DNA from 3 places in the Neobacillus sp. MER 74 genome. Region 2 is predicted to be linked to each of the others. Evidence: riboswitches for the same ligand, from Rfam matches in the RefSeq annotation. Region 2 holds a riboswitch; each other region holds the start of a gene.
The links. A riboswitch is a leader RNA that binds a small molecule or an ion and turns the genes downstream of it on or off. The one in region 2 is predicted to bind S-adenosylmethionine.

Region 1 (6,284 bases), on a different contig from region 2:
TCGACATAAGGGTGATTGGCCTCATTAAAACCGACAACCTTTCTAAACAATATAACCGATTGCTTTTAATTGACTATAAACAAAATCCTTTGCGTATTCAAATACCACTTCGCGCTCCGGTTCATTAAAAATCTCATGGTAGCATTTCGGCCATTCCTTAAATCTTTTTTCCGAAAGTGGTACATGATTGAACCACTCTTTTACGGTACTTTTATTGACTATTTTGTCATCGCCCGCTTGCATGACTAGCATGGGGATGTCTTGTGTTTTTTCAAGCGCCTGAAAGGCCTCTTTCATGGCACTTACTAATTCCCGATACCATCGAACCGATACCTTGGTTACATAAAGGGTATCATTTGAATCCGCTTCACGGACCTCTTCGTTTCTTGTTGCCATTTGGACCGATAATCCAGAATTGATCCGAAGTGAAGGAAAAACCACATTCAGACCATGCGATAGGATATCTAGAATTTTAGATGGGGTATGAACTAACCCTAAACACGGCGATGAAAGAATCACTCCAGCGACATTCAGCTTCTCTTCCTGTAAGAGCCGGATTGAAATTAATCCTCCCATACTGTGACCAAGTAAGAAAACTGGTAAATTATAGCGGTAGGCTGCCTGAATCCAATCCTTTACTTCAAAGATATAATCATCGAAGGAATGAATATGACCGCGGTTTGCCCTTGTTGTCATCCCCTGGCCCGGAAGGTCTGCCATAATCACATGAAATCCGGCAGAACGCCACATTTCGATTAGCCAGCCATAACGGCGGTGATGCTCCATCGCACCATGGACCATCACAATTACTGCCTTGGCTTCCCCTTCTGCTTCCCACTTCCACATAAAATTCCTCCCTAGAGTAGTTTTAACCAATTAGTGAATGAATTCCAATGCACAAAACTTCACTAATTTAAAAAAGACGAATTATTTTTAAATGCCTCCTACTTCCGCTAAAATAATATCATCATGGAAAAGGAGCGAGAAAAATGATCTATCCTTATAAAGATAAGTATCCTCACATAGCGGATAATGCTTTTATTGCCGACTATGTGACAATTACTGGTGATGTTGTAATTGGCGATGAATCAAGTGTCTGGTTTAATACTGTCATTAGAGGGGATGTCGCCCCAACCATCATCGGTAAGAAAGTAAATATCCAAGATAATTCTATATTACACCAAAGTCCCAATAACCCGCTAATTTTAGAGGATGAAGTGACTATTGGACACCAGGTAATTTTACACAGTTGCATCATTAGAAAAAAAGCACTCATCGGAATGGGATCGATTATCCTTGATAATGCTGAAATTGGTGAAGGTGCATTTATTGGTGCTGGCAGTCTGGTTCCCCAAGGGAAAAAGATCCCGCCTAATACCTTAGCATTTGGCAGACCCGCAAAAGTTATTAGAGAATTAACACCTGAAGACATTCAAGATATGGTAAGAATCTCTAGAGAATATGCAGAAAAGGGACAATATTATAAGTCCATTCAACCATAATAATAAAGCGCAAGCGCCCTGGTCAGCGGCGTATGGCCTCCTCGAAAGAGCTAACGCTCTTTCTTCGTGCGATGCTTATGCTGCCGAAGCCTTCCTTGTGGAGCGCTCCAACTGAGATAAAGGAATCACGAAGAGCGATAGCGCATTCGTGCTTGACTTATCGTAGGGAGGAGAGCGAAGGACACTAGCCGCTAGGGTGCTGGAGCTAGACAGTAATCTAAGTTCAAAAACTTATACTTTCTTATCATTAAATAAAAGCACCCAAGAACACTTGGGTGCTTTTATTCATTAATTTTTCGATGATTGCAATGCTTTTTCTAAAGAATAGTCCCGTTGAAATGAATAGACATCTTCCACATACACTTGATGCCAAACCATAAACATCAGCACAGTCCAGATTTTCCTGCTGTTATCTGCTTTGCCTTGGCTATGATCTTCAAGCAATTGAAGCACATAGGTTTTATTGATCAAATGATCGGTGTTGCTTTCACGGATGATTTTTTTGGCCCAATCGTTCATTTCATTCTTCAACCAGTGACGGATTGGAACAGGGAAACCTAGTTTCTTACGATCTAGCACATGGGCAGGCACGATGCCTTCAGCGGCTTTACGCAAGATATATTTAGTCGTTCCATGAGCTGTTTTCAGGCTAGTTGGGATTTTTGACGCCACTTCGAAAACCGCTTTATCGAGGAATGGCACACGTAATTCTAATGAATGAGCCATGGTCACTCTATCCGCCTTCAATAAAATATCACCGCGCATCCAAGTATGAATATCAATATACTGCATCCGATCAACCGGATCGTAGCCCCGCGATTCGGAGTAAAGAGGCTTCGTAATATCCTTATAATCTAATCCTTCACGGTAGACATTTAATAGTTCGCGTTTCTCTTCTTCCAAAAACATTTTTGCATTACCGATATAACGATCCTCCATTGGCGTTACACCACGTTCAATAAAGCTTTTTCCTCTCATTCCTTCAGGCATCATGCCTGCAATCCCTTTTAAAAGCACTTTTCCTGCTCTAGGGATTTTATTAAATACCTCTAATGATTGCGGTTCACGATAAATATTGTAGCCGCCAAATAATTCATCCGCCCCTTCACCAGACAGAACAACGGTTACGTGCTTTCTTGCCTCACGAGCAACAAAATATAACGGAACGCAAGCAGGATCGGCAAGCGGGTCATCCATATGCCACATGATTTTTGGAATTTCATCCATGTATTCCTGAGGGGAAATCACATAACTGATATTTTCAACGCCAAGTTTCTCAGCTGTCTCTTTTGCGACATCAATTTCACTGAAACCATCATGCTCAAAGCCAACAGAGAAGGTTTTAATGGCAGGGTGAAATTCTTTAGCAATGGACGCAATGATGGAAGAATCAATCCCGCCTGATAAGAATGAACCTACTGGAACATCACTGCGCATATGCATTTTGACTGAATCAAAGAGGACATCTTTAATTTCTTTTATAAAATCAGGCTCCGCTTTTTGAACCGGTTTGAAATGTGCCTTCCAATATCTTTTAATTTCCATTGGTGAGCCAATTTTTTTTGTAAAATAATGACCTGGTTCTAATTTCTTTATTCCATCAGATAAAGTGTTTGGTTCTGGAACAAATTGATAGGTTAAATAATGCTGCAATGAATCATAATTGAGCACATCATTTTCAAGACCCAACAAAATACTCTTTTTCTCAGACGCAAAAAACGTTCTGTCACCATCTTCAAAATAAAAGAACGGTTTAATTCCAAAAGGATCACGTGCCCCATAAAGACTTTGCTCTTGTTTATCCCAGATAACGAAAGAGAACATTCCACGCAGTTTTTCAACGGCCTTTTCCTTTAAATGGCTGTAAAGAGCAATAATAACCTCTGTATCAGAACTTGTTGCAAACGTTAAACCCTCAGCTAATAGTTCTTCACGCAGCTCAACATAGTTATAAACTTCACCGTTAAAGATAATCCAGTAGCGTTCATTTTCATAGGTTAACGGTTGATGACCGCTCTCAATATCAATGATACTTAAACGTCGGAATCCAAATTGAATATGATCATCATAATAAAAACCATCATCATCTGGACCACGATGAGTGATAATATCGTTCATATTTTTAAATTGTTGTTTTTGTACTTCACTATAGTTTTGTGTTGTATCGTGTACACAACCTATAAAGCCACACATTATGTACCTCACCTCTTCTAAATATCCCTAAATAAAGGATTTAATCCAAAAAACATACTCTCTAATACTACCACTTTTTTTTGAAAAAATGCACTGTGAACAATAGGTAAATTTACTATCCCCATTTTTTACTTCTTTTGACCTGTATAAACATTTCATTTTAGTCAAATACCGATTAAATGTGCAGGTAATTAGACGTACAAATAAAAACGGGAGTTACATGTCATATGTAACCCCCTCTTTCTATTTAAATATTTGCTTGCGCTCGTAATGCTTCTACTTTATCCGTACGCTCCCAAGGCAGGTCAATATCTGTACGGCCAAAGTGACCATAGGCTGCTGTTTGTTTGTAGATTGGACGACGTAGGTCCAGCATGTTGATGATTCCAGCAGGACGGAGGTCAAAGTTTTCACTCACCAGGTCCACTAGAATATCTTCGTTTACTTTACCAGTACCAAACGTATCCACAGCGATGGAAACCGGTCGTGCTACACCAATCGCATAGGCCAGTTGAACTTCACATTTTTCAGCAAGACCAGCAGCGACAATATTTTTAGCTACATAACGAGCGGCATATGCAGCGGAACGGTCCACTTTTGTCGGATCCTTACCTGAGAAAGCACCGCCGCCATGACGAGCATAACCACCATACGTATCAACGATAATTTTACGGCCTGTTAAACCTGCATCCCCTTGAGGGCCGCCAATAACGAAACGTCCGGTTGGATTAATAAAATATTTAGTGTTTTCATCGATAAGCTCTTTTGGTACGACAGGGTTAATGACATATTCCTTCAAGTTACGTTGAATTTGCTCTAACGTTACTTCTGGGTTATGTTGAGTAGAAATAACAATGGTATCAATCCGTACCGGTTTATCATTCTCATCATATTCCACCGTTACCTGGGTTTTTCCGTCTGGTCGAAGGTATTCAAGGACATTATCTTTCCGAACTTCTGTTAATTTACGAGCAAGCTTGTGTGCAAGTGAGATTGGAAGCGGCATAAGCTCTTTCGTTTCATTACATGCAAAACCAAACATTAACCCTTGATCTCCTGCTCCAATTGCTTCAATTTGCTCATCAGACATTTGACCTTCACGAGCCTCCAAAGCTTGGTCAACACCCATCGCAATGTCTGGAGACTGTTCATCAATAGATGTTAAAACGGCACATGTCTCGGAGTCAAATCCATATTTCGCACGATCATATCCTATCCCTTTAATCGTTTCACGAACGATTTTTGGAATATCCACATATGTAGATGTTGTGATTTCCCCTGCCACTAACACTAATCCAGTTGTTACTGAAGTTTCAGCCGCAACACGAGCATTAGCATCCTTTGCTAAAATAGCATCTAAAATGGAATCAGAAATTTGGTCACAGATTTTATCTGGATGACCCTCAGTAACTGATTCAGAAGTGAACAAACGCGCGTTTCTTGACATCTGAATTCCTCCTTTATTATGAGATCACGAGGATTTTTTTCGAAGGTTACAGGTATACTTCTTAAACCTCGAGAATTTGATACGGTACTCATTCCCTTAGTATGTAATAAACAAAGGATTTTTATTAGAGACTCATTTCATAAAAGGACTTATAAAAAAACAAAAAACCTTACCATAGAGGAAAGGTTGTTTTCGGCCTTTCGCTCTTATCGTTCAAGGCATTAGCCTTGCGTCAGATTAGCACCTTCGCATTTGAAAAGGACCTTTTAAAGTGGTTCATCTTTTCATACTGCAGGTTGCTGGGTTTCATTGGGCCTGTCCCTCCACCAGCTCAGGATAAGAGAGTATCCGTTCAACTTAGAATAATATCATACTGGGTAACAATGTCAATGTATTTTTTAGAAATATCTTCCTCAAAAAATGGGAAAAATACGGTGTAAGTCATTAACCTTTTATAAAATTTTTTTATATCTTCATTTAAAGTTTTAAAATATATAAATTCAGATTAATAGGATACATTATTTCAACTAATGTGTTATACTTTTTGTATTATTAACAACATAAAACTTAGACAAAGGAAGGTCTCATTAATGAATTCTGTTGATACTCCTAATGAATTAAATCAATTGTTGAATGAAAGTCATGTTCATGTACAATTATCTGTTCCACAGTTAGTTGAAAAAGTCTTAACCCGTCATGAAGGGGGACTAACTTCTACTGGGGCAATTAGTGTCGCTACTGGTAAATATACTGGCCGATCTCCACAAGATAAATTCATTGTTGTAGAAGATTCAACGAAAAATAAAATTGAATGGGGCACGACCAATCAACCAATTTCCGAGCCGGTTTTCACAAAGCTTTATCAAAAGGTCATTAATTATTTACAACAGAAAGATGAAATCTTTGTTTTTAAAGGCTTTGCTGGTGCCGATAAAAAATCGCGTTTACCTATCAGGGTTATCAATGAATTAGCATGGCAAAATTTATTTGTACACCAGTTATTTATTCGCCCGACAGAAGAAGAGCTGCTTGAACATGATGCTGGTTTCACTGTTATTTCTGTCCCTAATTTCAAGGCAAATCCGGCAATTGATGGCACAAATTCGGAGGCCTTTATTATTGTATCATTTGAGAAAAGAATT
Region 2 (6,284 bases):
TATCATGCTGGTAAGACCATTGATTTCCTTCAAAAGGCAGCAAAAAGGTACAAAGTAAATTTTGTTGGCGGATCTGTAGCCAACCGAGAAGAAAACGGTATAAAAAATACCTTGCTCATCGTCAATAAGGAGGGTAAACTCGTTCACCAGTATAGTAAACTTCACCTGTTTAAGCTAATGGATGAACATGTTTATTTAGAAGCAGGCTCTCAAAAAGGACTTTTTGAAATTGAAAATAATAAATTTGCGGGGACTATTTGTTATGACATTCGCTTTCCGGAGTGGATTCGAGCACATACATCTGAAGGGGCTGAGGCACTGTTTGTGGTTGCCGAATGGCCAGCGCAGCGATTGTCTCATTGGAGAGCCCTTTTAATTGCCAGAGCCATTGAAAATCAATGTTATGTCATTGCTTGTAACCGTGCCGGTCAAGATCCTAATAACCAGTTCGCCGGGCATTCCTTAATTATCGATCCGTGGGGAGAGGTGATAGTGGAAGCTGAAGAAAGCGAAGAAATTTTATCGGCAGAAATTGAGACGGATTTAGTCAAAGAGATTCGTAAACAGATCCCTATTTTCACAGATAGAAAACCCGAATACTATAATTAATTTTCAAAAAATATTGACAATATTATTTTATTGCTGATATGATTTTCACCAGTTAAATAAATATTCTCTTATCACGAGCTGGCTGAGGGATTGGCCCTTTGAAGCCCAGCAACCGACCTTAAACAAATTGGATAATAGAGCGCTTCATGCGCTTAACGATTCCAATAAGGCACGGTGCTAATTCCAACAGAAGGATTATCTTTCTGAGAGATGAGAGGTGCGATAGACAATTTGTCTTCCCGAGCCTCTTTCAAATGAGAAAGAGGCTTTTTTGTGCCTAATGCACAATGAAGCCTCCAAAAAACAAGGAGGAGCCATTATGAGTCTACTAAAACAGAAAACATACCAACCATTAACTAACGAGAGTGCGGTAGAACTTGCACTGGAATTAAATATTTTTCCAGGGCATGCTAAACTCTCCTGCAAGGAGATTGGCGACGGAAATCTCAATCTTGTTTTTCATATTGTCGAAGAATTAAAAGGAAAAAGTATTATTATTAAACAAGCTCTCCCATATGCAAAAGTAGTTGGTGAAAGCTGGCCATTAACACTGAAAAGAGCAAAGATTGAAGCAGATGCCTTAAAAATTTTCGGGCAAATTGCTCCTGAATATGTTCCAGAAGTATTATTCACAGATGATGTCCTTGCTGTAACTATTATGGAGGATCTTTCCCATCTTTTGATCGCAAGAACTGGCTTTATTAAAGGTGAAAGCTATCCATTAATTGCTAAACATCTGGGTGAATATCTTGCTAAGACATTATTTTACACTTCAGATTACGGATTAGGCCCTGGAGTAAAAAAAGAACGTGTCCAACAATTTATTAATCCCGAATTATGCAAAATCACTGAGGACTTGATCTTTACCGACCCATTTATGGATGCAGATACAAACGAATTTGAGGATAGCCTTCGTCCAGCAGTCGAAGCTCTTTGGCATGATGAAGAAGTAAAATTTCATGTAAATGTCTTGAAGAAAAGCTTTTTAACGGAGGCTGAGGCCCTCCTGCATGGAGATTTACATACTGGAAGTGTGTTTGCTAGTAATTCTGAAACCAAAGTAATTGACCCTGAATTTGCTTTCTACGGACCTGCAGGCTTTGATATAGGTCAAGTATTTGCGAACCTCCTTTTCCAGGTTATTGTGAATGAAGAAAAACGTGATCTTTTCATCAACCACATTGAAACCGTATGGAATGTGTTTGAGGAGCAATATACATTCCTATGGAATACTGAAAATAAAGAGATTGCTGTAAAAACTTCTACATTCTTAAACTATCAGATATCCAAGTTTTTTGGGGATACCCTCGGGTTTGCAGGCTGTGAATTAATCAGAAGAACAATTGGCCTTGCACATGTTGCAGATTTAGATGGGATTGAGGACGAGCAAACCAGAATCACTGCTAAACAAAAAACGATTGAGCTCGGAAAAATCCTAATAAAACAACGAAATGAAATTAAGGATCTAACATCATTTATCGCAACTATAAAAGAACGTATATAGGTAAGAAAAGCAATCCACTTTGGATTGCTTTTCTAGTCGATTTTTGCCCACATCTCTTCTGGATTTAGTTCATAAATACCATTCTCTCGAAACATATAGTGATTAATGATAAATTCCCGGCGAATGGTTGCATAGTCATCATGGAATTTTTTTATAAACTCATTTAATTGTTTTTCTTCGTATTTTTCACCCATTTTTAACCCCTGTATCATGTGTTCAAATACGATTAATTTCTTTTTTCGTTGTGCTGGAATATTTTTTAGTTTCCCAGTTTTCGTAAAGAAATTTTCGATGATTTTTTGTCTCTCGAGACTAGACTCGACCATTTCATCCAACTCCTCTCCCTTTTTTTCTAACAGTTCTGTAAACACCTTTGCCTGCTGATTTATCAATGATTCGTTTAGGTAAAAGTAGATCGTATTCTTGACTCTTCTGTCATAAACCACATGAACTTCCCGTAATTTCTTTAAATGATGTGTAATTGTTGGAGCAGACAGGCCAAGCTTTCCAGCAATCGCCTGACCGTGGAGTGGGCCTTTCGCCAATATGGCTACTATTCGAATTCTTGTTGGGTCTCCCATTGTTTTATAAAAAGATACGATTTTATCTAATTGGATCAATTTCCTACCTCACTTTTTTATAATTTCGATAACCATCTAATTAGATATATATCAAATTAACTTTTCCATGTCAATAATTTAAAAAAGACACTCCCAAAAGGAAGTGTCTTTGATCTATTCTACTATTTACAACATTGGATTTTCATCTTTTGCTTTTAGACGCTGCCATCTTTTCTCCACTTCAGCTTCAAACTCTTCTAACATTGGCTTGTTCTCTTCTTTTAGTAGGTGTTTTGTTTTTCCCATATACTTTAACCAATCCGAAAGTGGAATTCGTTTATTCTTTTCTTCTGGATTGTAAGTGATTGTTGTAACACCCTGTTCGACTTCATAAAGCGGGAAGAAACAAGAGTTTACCGCAGCCTCCACAATGGTTGTGCCAAAACGGTCATCGGATTTCCAGTTAAGTGGGCATGTGATGAGAATTTTACCATAAACTGTTCCAACATTTTGTGCATACCATTGTGCTTTTGCACCCTTTTTCACTAGGTCCTGAGGGAATGCCTCGGAACCAGTAAATACATATGGAATATTCGTTGCTGCCATTATTTGTGCGGTATCTTTATGATGGAAAGCTTTACCACGCTGTGTTTTTCCTACACCAGAAGTACTTGTCATATGACCGATTGGCGTGGAATATGACATTTGTGAGCCGGTATTCATGTAGCCCTCATTATCATATTCAAGCATAATTAGCTTATGACCACGAAGAGCTGTACCAATAGCTGATCCCATTCCGATATCCATTCCGCCATCGCCAGTAATCATTACAAATGTAGCATCATCAGATACTTGAATTTCACCGCGGCGTTTTAATTCCATGAATGCTTCAACTGTACCTGATAATGTTGCAGCACCGTTTTGGAATAGGTTATGCATCATTGTTTGCTTATGGGATGTGCTTGGATAGGATGTTGTTGTTACATAGGCACATCCAGTTTGGAATAGTGTAACGATGTCTCCTTCAATTCCTTTAAAGAACAACTCAAGACCAGCAAAAATACCACAGCCCGGACATGCACCGTGACCTGATGCAATTCGTTTCGGTTTACCAGTTAAGGCCCTAAGTGGTGGAATTTTCACTTTTAATTTATTGGTTTCTTCATCCATCTTTACATCAATTAATCCGGTTTTAAAGACATCCCCATGTTGTGGTAAAATAACTGGTTTGAGAATTTTCTCAGGATTGCCAGGAACATGCCCATAGTAATCAAATGGCTTTTCGGCAAAGCCTTTTTCCAATGTATCCAATGCCCTATCAAAGAAAGCCTCGGCATCACTTGCATAGAAATCCTTACCTCCAAGTCCAAATACACGACTTAACACAATCGTCTTGTTGTCTTTGTCATCTTGAAGGGCAGATTTCACTTCATGTGTAAGATTAGGCCCATTTGCTCCATAAGAATCCGCGCGTTCCCCAATTAATAATGATTTTACATTCTTAAGAGCTTCGCGAATTTCTTTTGCTGGGAATGGACGAATAATATTCGGGCTGATCACACCAGCCTTTATTCCTTTTTCACGAAGTTGATCCACAACATCTTTAGCAGATTCTGCTGCAGAGTTTAATAGAAATAAAGCTACCTCTGCATCTTCCATTTTATATAAATCTAGTATAGGATATTCTCTTCCAGAAAGCTTCGCGTATTCTTCAGCTACTTCTTTAAATACCTCACCAGCATTATACATTGCTTCTGACTGCTGGAAGTGATTATTAAGGAAATCATCTCCGCTCATATGCGCACCAATTGTTACTGGTTTACTTAAATCCCTGATAAAGTTGTAATCTGTTGGGCATTCACCCACAAATTGCTGCACAACACTGCGATCCTTAAAGAATTCCACCCGGCGCTTTTGGTGAGAAGTAAAGAATCCATCATAAGCCACAATAACAGGTAAACGGACTTTAGAATGTTCTGCAATTTTTAAAGCCATAATATTCATATCATAAACTGCTTGCGGGGTTTTTGCTGTTAATATGACCCAGCCTGTATTTAAAGCATAATATAAGTCAGAATGATCTCCGCGAATATCTAATGGACCACTGACAGCACGTGTAACAAGATTCATTACCATAGGAAAACGAGTACCTGATTGGACTGGCATCTGCTCAAGCATATACAAGAATCCATTTGCACTTGTTGCATTGATTACCCTTGCACCAGTTGCTGCTGCACCATAGCAAATCCCGGCAGAACCATGCTCACCATCTGCAGGAATCAGTTTAATATCATGTTCTCCACGTGTTTTCATTTGATCTAGAAATTGAGCAACCTCTGTGGATGGCGTAATTGGGAAGTATCCCATAATATGATAATTGATTTGGGCTGCAGCCATTGCGGCCATTTCATTCCCTGATTCAAAAGTAGAAATTTGTTCTGCAATCCTTTTTGCTGTTAATTTATCTTCTAAAATAGACATTATTGGACCCCTCCTGCAATATACGGAAAGTTTTGCTTTACGCGGTGTTCATCTGCATACCCAAGTAACTCACGAAGATCACCAAGGGCATCTGTTGGACAGGCTTCCACGCACTTTAGGCAGCCTTTACAGTATTGATAATCAATACCTTTAAGGAACATTTGTTTTCTGCCGCGCTTATCCTCCCCTTCTTCCCAAACGAAACAGAAATCCGGACAAACATTGTCACAGGCTGCACAATTAATACATTTTTCTTGCTGGAATTCTGGAAGGAATCCTTGGCGTGAACCGCTTAAATCTTTATAAATACTATTAGCTTGTGAAACCATGACTCCACCGATTTCCTGGGTCATGTATCCAAGCAATGGCAATGGACGGGTAAAGGCTTTTCCTTCCGCACTGGCTGGTACTTCGTATGTTTTAAATTGAACCTCATTATAACCGCGGTCAAAAGTACGGATATTTGGTTCGACTAGATGTGGGTATTTTTTTGTGAACGTTTTTCTTATTACATCTCTCATTGATTCCGGATCTAAAAAGTCACAAATGCGATAGAGTGCACCTAGCATAGCTGTATTTACTTTCGTTTTTTCTTCAACGGCAATCGAAAGGGCATCTATTATAGCAAGTGTACCGTATTGCAATTGTAAATCCTTTTTTACTTCATCAAAATCTCTCGCGGTATTAACGAGTACGATACCATCAGCATTTAAACCGCTGACAACATTAACAGTTCTATATAAAGCTTCATGGAAAACCCCAACAATATGTGGTTGTTCAATTGGACTATGGTCTCTAATTTCCACATCTGGTTCACAGAAGCGGATGAAACTCTTTACAGGAGAGCCCTTTTTTTCGGATCCGTAGGATGAAAAATTGGATCCTTTCAAGCCAAGACTCAAAACACCTGCCTCCGCCAACATTTTTCCAGCAAGGTTAGCACCTAACCCCCCAATTGATTCAAGACGGATTTCAAAAAATCCTAGTTCATTTTTTTTCGGTAAAATAGACATAATGTCCCTCCCTGACTTCGTTCAATAAAACTCCACGAAATAGACATAAAATTTTACTATCCCACAACTATTGTAAAACGAATATTTTTATTAATCTGTGATAAAAGTCAAACACAA
Region 3 (6,284 bases), on a different contig from region 2:
CACCGTAGTTTACACCGCTGGCCATTGTATAGATAATTTTTTCATCTTTATAATCTTTTCCAAATGCTTCAGCTTTCGATTGATAGAGAGCTGCCGCTTTTTCATAAACATTCTGTAAATTCTCAAGACTTTCTTCTACTATACTAGCTTTTTCATTATTTTCAACGACTTTTAGTACACCAAATACTAGTTGATATAGTACCGAATAATTAGTGGTAAAAGCGTTTGCTTTTTCGCCCCATTGATACTTCAATACGACATCTGAAGCTTGTGCCAATGGTGATCCTTCCTCATTTGTTAAAGAAACAGCCAATGCCCCTTTTGACCTAGCAAATTTTGCTGCTTCTACTGTTTCTGGTGTGGTACCTGAATGAGAGCACAGGATAACCAAGGAACCGCTTCCAAGTTTCGCATGATTGCGATGGATAAATTCATTTGCACTATACAGGTGGGAATCAAGAACTTTTGCTTCACGGTCAATGACATACTTGCTTGGATACATGATCGCTGAAGAGCCTCCACATGCTACAAAAAATACGTTTGTAATCTCCCTTTTTTCTACTTCTGCTAAAGCTTGTTGCACTTGATTTTTAACGTCAACTACTAATTCAGTCGTCATTTTTGTTGCCTCCCTGATAAAATATTTTAGTGAATGAACACCAATAAACTCTTTAAACAATATACAACTTTATATAACGTTATATGTTGTTATATATAAATTACTATATCTTCAGACTCTCGTCAATGGAATTTTCAGAAAAATGAAACGACATTTTCCGACAAAAAAAAACCCATCCACAATGTGAATAGGCTTCAAATTCTCTATTAGTTATTTTTGTTTATAATACGTAATCGCTAATGCAAAAGCCAAGACGGTTCCTTTAACAATATCCATCGCATAATACGGCACGGACATCATGACGAGTCCATTTTGCAGGATTCCAATCAGGACTGCTCCAACAAATGTTCCAAACGCATTGGCCTTCCCCGCTCCCAGGACAGAAAAGCCGATATATGCGGCAGCCACTGAGTCCATTAAGTAAGGAGCACCAGAGTTAATTTCTGATGTCAACACCCTTGAGGCCAGTACAATCCCGCCAATAGCCGCAAACAAAGCCGAAAGTAAATACGCAGCCACTTTATATTTATTGACTGGAATCCCTGATAATCTGGCCGCTTCCTTATTTCCACCAATCACATACATATAGCGGCCATGCTTTGTATAATTCAAAAAGATATGCACAAGAATCACAGTAACAGCCATAATAATGATAATCCATGGAACTTCGCCGATTTTTGTAAAAAATGGACTGATTAGACCTGCCGCCATCGAACCATCAGGCATAACCATATTTTGTGAAACCGTTGCTCCTTTTGTATAGGTCAGTGCCGTCCCTTGGATGATGAACATAGTTGCCAGCGTCATCAGCATGTCTGGAACTCTTAACTTCACAATCATAAATGAGTTTAATGCACCTACAACTAAGGATGCCGCAATTGCAGATATGATTGCTACCAGTGTGTTTTGCGAAAACCAAACAAACATCGAAATAACAATCGCATTTGATAAGGAGGCGACCGATCCTACTGATAAATCAAAACCATCGACTGACAAAGAAATTGTAATCCCGATGGCGATGATCGTTACAATCGAGATGGAACGCAGGATATTGATTATATTGCTGCCTTGAATAAAGGTAGGATTGGCAGCCGAAAAGATAATAATAAGTGCAAGAATCGTAATAATCGTTCCATACTTATATAAAAATTGAAATATCTCAAATACTTTTTTGGCAGGGGCTTCCTGCTTCTTTGCTGCGATATTTGCTTCCATTCTATCTGCCCCCTGTTGAATAAAATAATAATTCTTCTTCGTTAGTTAGGCTTGTTTCAACTTCCTTAACAGACCTGCCATCATATAAAACATAGACTCGATCGGTAATCCCAATAATCTCTGAAAGTTCGGATGAAGCATAAATAATCGCTTTGCCTCGATGGGCCAACTCATTAATTAACTCAAAGATATCCTTCTTTGCTCCCACATCGACACCTTTAGTGGGTTCATCAAAAATATATAAATCCGCCTCCGCTACAAGCCATTTTCCAATCGCTACCTTCTGCTGGTTTCCTCCAGAAAGGTTTTGCACTTTTGTTTCTTCTGAAGGTGTTTTAATCCCGAGACGGCGGACCAAGTGCTTAGCGGTCTCTTTTTCCTTTTTTCGATTTAAAAAGCTAAACACCTTTGTGAAATCCCCTAAATTGGCTGCCGTTAAATTGGTTTCAACAGATTCCAATACAAGTATTCCTTCTTTTCTCCGTTCTTCCGGAACTAGAGCAATTCCCTTCTTGACTGCATCATAAGGGCTTTTTAATTTTACTGTGTGCCCATTAAGTATAATTGCTCCTGCCGTTAGCTTCTCGGAACCAAATAACGCTTTGCATAATTCTGTTTTTCCAGCACCGACCAGGCCCGCAATGCCAATGATTTCTCCTGCTTTCACATGAATATGCAAATCCTTTATTTTTCCTTGATCAGATATGCCTTTTACTTCTAGGATCGTGTTTCCAATCCGATTGTTCTTAACGGGGAACTGTTCCTCCAATTTTTGTCCCAACATATACTCCACCACTTTATCAGAGGTGGTATCTACAATCTTCTTTTTTGCAACCAATTCACCGTTCCTCATGACGGTCACTTCATCACAGATTTCAAAAATCTCTGGCAAGCGATGGGAAATAAAGATCACACCAACATCTTTTTCCTTTAAATCTCGAACAATCCTAAATAATTCGGTCGTTTCGGTATGACTCAAGGGTGCAGTCGGTTCATCTAGGATAAGAAACTTACATTGATTTGAAACAGCCCTTGCGATTAATATCATTTGTTTTTCCGCTAGTGATAACTCACTGACAAGAGTCTTCGTTGAAAGGGAAATATTCATACTCGCTAATATTTCCGCTGCTTTTTGATGAAGGTTCTTCCATTTCATCCATTGCTTTTTCCCCATGTTGTGGACGGTATCGAGCAGTAAAATATTTTCAGCCACTGTTAAATAAGGAATGAGCGCGGTATCTACCTCTTGATAAACGATTTGTATGCCTGCGTCTTGTGCATTTTTCGGAGAACGAATCTTCAGATCTTTCCCATCAAGCCGGATTTCACCGGTATAGTGATCATATGCACCGGAGAGAACCTTCATTAATGTTGATTTTCCTGCACCATTTGCCCCAATCAAGGCTTGGATTTCTCCAGTTTTCATTGAAAAATCAACTTGATTCAGTGCCTTCACTCCCGGAAATTCTATCGAGATGTTCTTCATCTCCAATATTGCGCTCATTAAATTCCACCTCCGTAAGCAAACACTCTCTTCATCTATTGAAAAAGAGAGTGTTTCTAGTTGTTAACCGAGAATTATTTATAATGGTTCTTTAAAGTCTTAATCCAATCCTCTTCAAATGCAGTCGATTGCCCCCAGCCTGGGATAATTTTTGCAAGGTTTACCATGTTTACAGGATCTTTAGACTTTTGAAGATTATCTTGTGAAACTAGTGATGCTTCTAAGTCAAAGGTCTGAGGTGTTTCTTCACCTGCAAGTTTCTTCGCAAGGATTCTCATATCCACAGCACCAATAAGTTTAGGATCGACCGCTGCTGTACTGGTCCATGCACTGCCTTTTCTTTGTATTTCTTGAAGATCCGCATTGGAAACATCAATTCCATAGATTTTTACCTCTTCACGGCCAGCTTCTTTCAGTGCACGCGCTGCACCAATTGCGAAAGCATCCCACGTAGCAAAAATGGCATCCAGTTTTCCTTTAGGATATTTATTTAACATCGCTGCAACCGCATTCTGCGTTTGAACACTTGTATCTGCAGCTGCTACACCAAAGCGTTCCACTTCTTTAAGTCCAGGATTTTTTGAAAGCACATCTTGATAAACCTTATTACGTCTAACCATGGCAGGGAAACCGTCAACCCATAGGTAGGCAATATTCGCTTTACCATTTGTATTCTTTACAAGTTGGTCGAGGGCCAATGTTGCTAACGCTTCATCATCCTGGGAAGTTAGTGTTACTCCTTCGACATTCGCTATATTTGGATTGGAGTCAAATGTAACAACACTTTTTCCTTTTTCAGCTATCTTTTTTACATCATTAACAGTCGCCTCATCATCACCATGAGAAATGATAAATCCATCATAATCTTGGTCTAACGCTTGATTAATGGCATCATGGAACTTTGCCGTGTCACCATTTGCTGTAAACACGTCTACTTTAAAGCCTAGTGCTTCTCCCTCTTCTTTAGCACCGGCTAAGAATTGAGCAGTATGATCGTCTCCGCCAATTTTACGAATAACCTTAATTTTCAGTTGGTCCCCATTCGTGAATTTTTCTGGTACACCTTCAAGTGTAACTTTTTTGCCGCTAGCTTGTTTGGTTTCTTCCCCTGATGCACAGCCAGTAAGTAAAAGTGTGGCTGCCAATGCTGATACAAGCGTACTTTTAAAGATATTTCTTTTCATGTTAAAAACTCCCCCTGTTTGATTCTTATTAATATTCCATTACTCCTATTGGAGAAGTTGGTTTTTATTAAAATAAAGGCTGTGTTAACTTGTCTGTTGATTTCCGTTCCAGGCACGAAGGTCAACATAGTGCTAAAAATCAACATTAACCTTTATCCCAGCCAAAATAAAAAACCTCTCCAGAAAAGAGAGGTTTCATCACAAGTTAAGGGACTACTCCTCTCTTATCTTTCAAAACAAAAAATTGTTTTGCAGGATTTAGCACCAATTCCAATTGGAACGGTTGCTGGGCGTCATCGGGCCAGTCCCTCTGCCACTCTTGATAAGAGAACGTAATATTCTGTTAAGTAATAAATTAGATTTTAGTCCCCTATTGACAAGTTGTCAATAGTGTTTTGAATATTTCTAATAAAGTTATTTTTCACTATCTGGCAAGGTCACTGAATATTAGCTATGACTTTTCGCAACTTTATTGATAGGATAACCCTTTAAAATTATCAGAAATTTCGGTATGATGATATTTAGAAAACCGAAATATATTTCAGAAAGAAGTGTTATTTTTAATGACTCACCAGAAACGTGCAAAACGTAATTTAATCATCATGTGGTTTGCGAACTTCTTTGTCGCTGGAAGTATGACGATGGTTATGCCGTTTATCTCGTTGTACATTGAGACATTTGGAGACTTCTCGGAAAAATATGTCCAACATTGGTCTGGAATCACATTTGGAATTACGTTTGTTTCAGCCTTCGCCTTCTCGCCGATTTGGGGTCGAATTGGCGATCGTTATGGACGAAAAAAAATCCTTATAATATCCGGTTTAGGGATGGGATTATCCATTTTCCTCATGGGGTATGTCCATTCTGTTTGGCAGCTGTTGCTCCTCCGTTTTTGCATGGGATTCTTTTCGGGATTTATTCCGATGTCGCAGGCATTTATTTCAACGCAAACACCACAGGATATTGCTGGGCGCGTGCTTGGAACCTTACAAACAGGCAGTATTACAGGATCCCTATTAGGGCCTATGCTGGGGGGAATCCTTGCAGATTCACTTGGCTATTCTACCACCTTTAAATGGACGTCCATTTCTATTTTCATTTCTGCCCTGCTTGTCATCACCACAAAGGAATTTATGATTGAAGCCAAAAAAGGAACAAAAGCCCATTATTCAAGCAGAGAAGTGGTTAGACATATTGTCCGCAATCCAGTTTTATTAACCGTGCTGCTCATCTCTTCCCTTGTCCAGGTCGCGCATTTCAGCATCCAGCCAATTTTATCATTATTCGTTAGCGACCTACATGGACCGGCAAATGTTGCCTTTTATTCAGGAATTGCCTTTTCTGCTGCCGGACTTGGCAATTTATTAATGTCACGAAATTGGGGAAAGATTGCCGATAAGTATGGTTATATTAAAATCTTAATCATTCTTCTTTTCCTAGCAGGGATCGTCTACCTGCCAGGTGCAGTGGTCACTAATTTTTGGCAGCTGGTTATCATCCGCATTGCTCTTGGAGTCACAATTGGTGGAATCATTCCTGTCAGAGTTGCCTACATTCGCCAAGAGGCACCGCTTACCATGCAAGGGGAAGTTCTCGGCTACAATACGAGTTTAAGGTTTCTAGGAAATATTATCGGACCTATGCTGGGGGGATTTATCTCCGGATACTTTGGATTCTCGGCCGTTTTTATCTGCACTAGTGCATTATTAATCCTAAGTGGAATCATCTTGTTTGTCTCCATGCATCGTCATCCGAACCTAGT

Region 1: another riboswitch for S-adenosylmethionine. It lies ahead of metK (methionine adenosyltransferase); the one in region 2 lies ahead of mtnK (S-methyl-5-thioribose kinase).
Region 3: another riboswitch for S-adenosylmethionine. It lies ahead of M3610_RS11600 (sugar ABC transporter substrate-binding protein); the one in region 2 lies ahead of mtnK (S-methyl-5-thioribose kinase).

The regions. Positions count from the first base shown of each region.
Region 1 covers NZ_JAMAUV010000008.1:30,529-36,812, reverse strand. Annotated here, with positions in the region: gene M3610_RS14890 (tetraprenyl-beta-curcumene synthase family protein) at 1-37, opposite strand, end outside; gene M3610_RS14885 (alpha/beta hydrolase) at 43-846, opposite strand; gene M3610_RS14880 (gamma carbonic anhydrase) at 990-1,502, shown strand; gene asnB (asparagine synthase (glutamine-hydrolyzing)) at 1,791-3,695, opposite strand; gene metK (methionine adenosyltransferase) at 3,943-5,142, opposite strand; SAM riboswitch class I at 5,346-5,485, opposite strand; gene pckA (phosphoenolpyruvate carboxykinase (ATP)) at 5,733-6,284, shown strand, end outside.
Region 2 covers NZ_JAMAUV010000001.1:504,637-510,920, forward strand. Annotated here, with positions in the region: gene M3610_RS02455 (carbon-nitrogen family hydrolase) at 1-609, shown strand, start outside; SAM riboswitch class I at 675-826, shown strand; gene mtnK (S-methyl-5-thioribose kinase) at 929-2,113, shown strand; gene M3610_RS02465 (DUF2087 domain-containing protein) at 2,146-2,730, opposite strand; gene M3610_RS02470 (thiamine pyrophosphate-dependent enzyme) at 2,860-5,154, opposite strand; gene M3610_RS02475 (2-oxoacid:acceptor oxidoreductase family protein) at 5,154-6,167, opposite strand.
Region 3 covers NZ_JAMAUV010000005.1:211,138-217,421, forward strand. Annotated here, with positions in the region: gene M3610_RS11585 (SIS domain-containing protein) at 1-619, opposite strand, end outside; gene M3610_RS11590 (ABC transporter permease) at 830-1,834, opposite strand; gene M3610_RS11595 (sugar ABC transporter ATP-binding protein) at 1,836-3,338, opposite strand; gene M3610_RS11600 (sugar ABC transporter substrate-binding protein) at 3,413-4,522, opposite strand; SAM riboswitch class I at 4,744-4,851, opposite strand; gene M3610_RS11605 (MFS transporter) at 5,086-6,284, shown strand, end outside.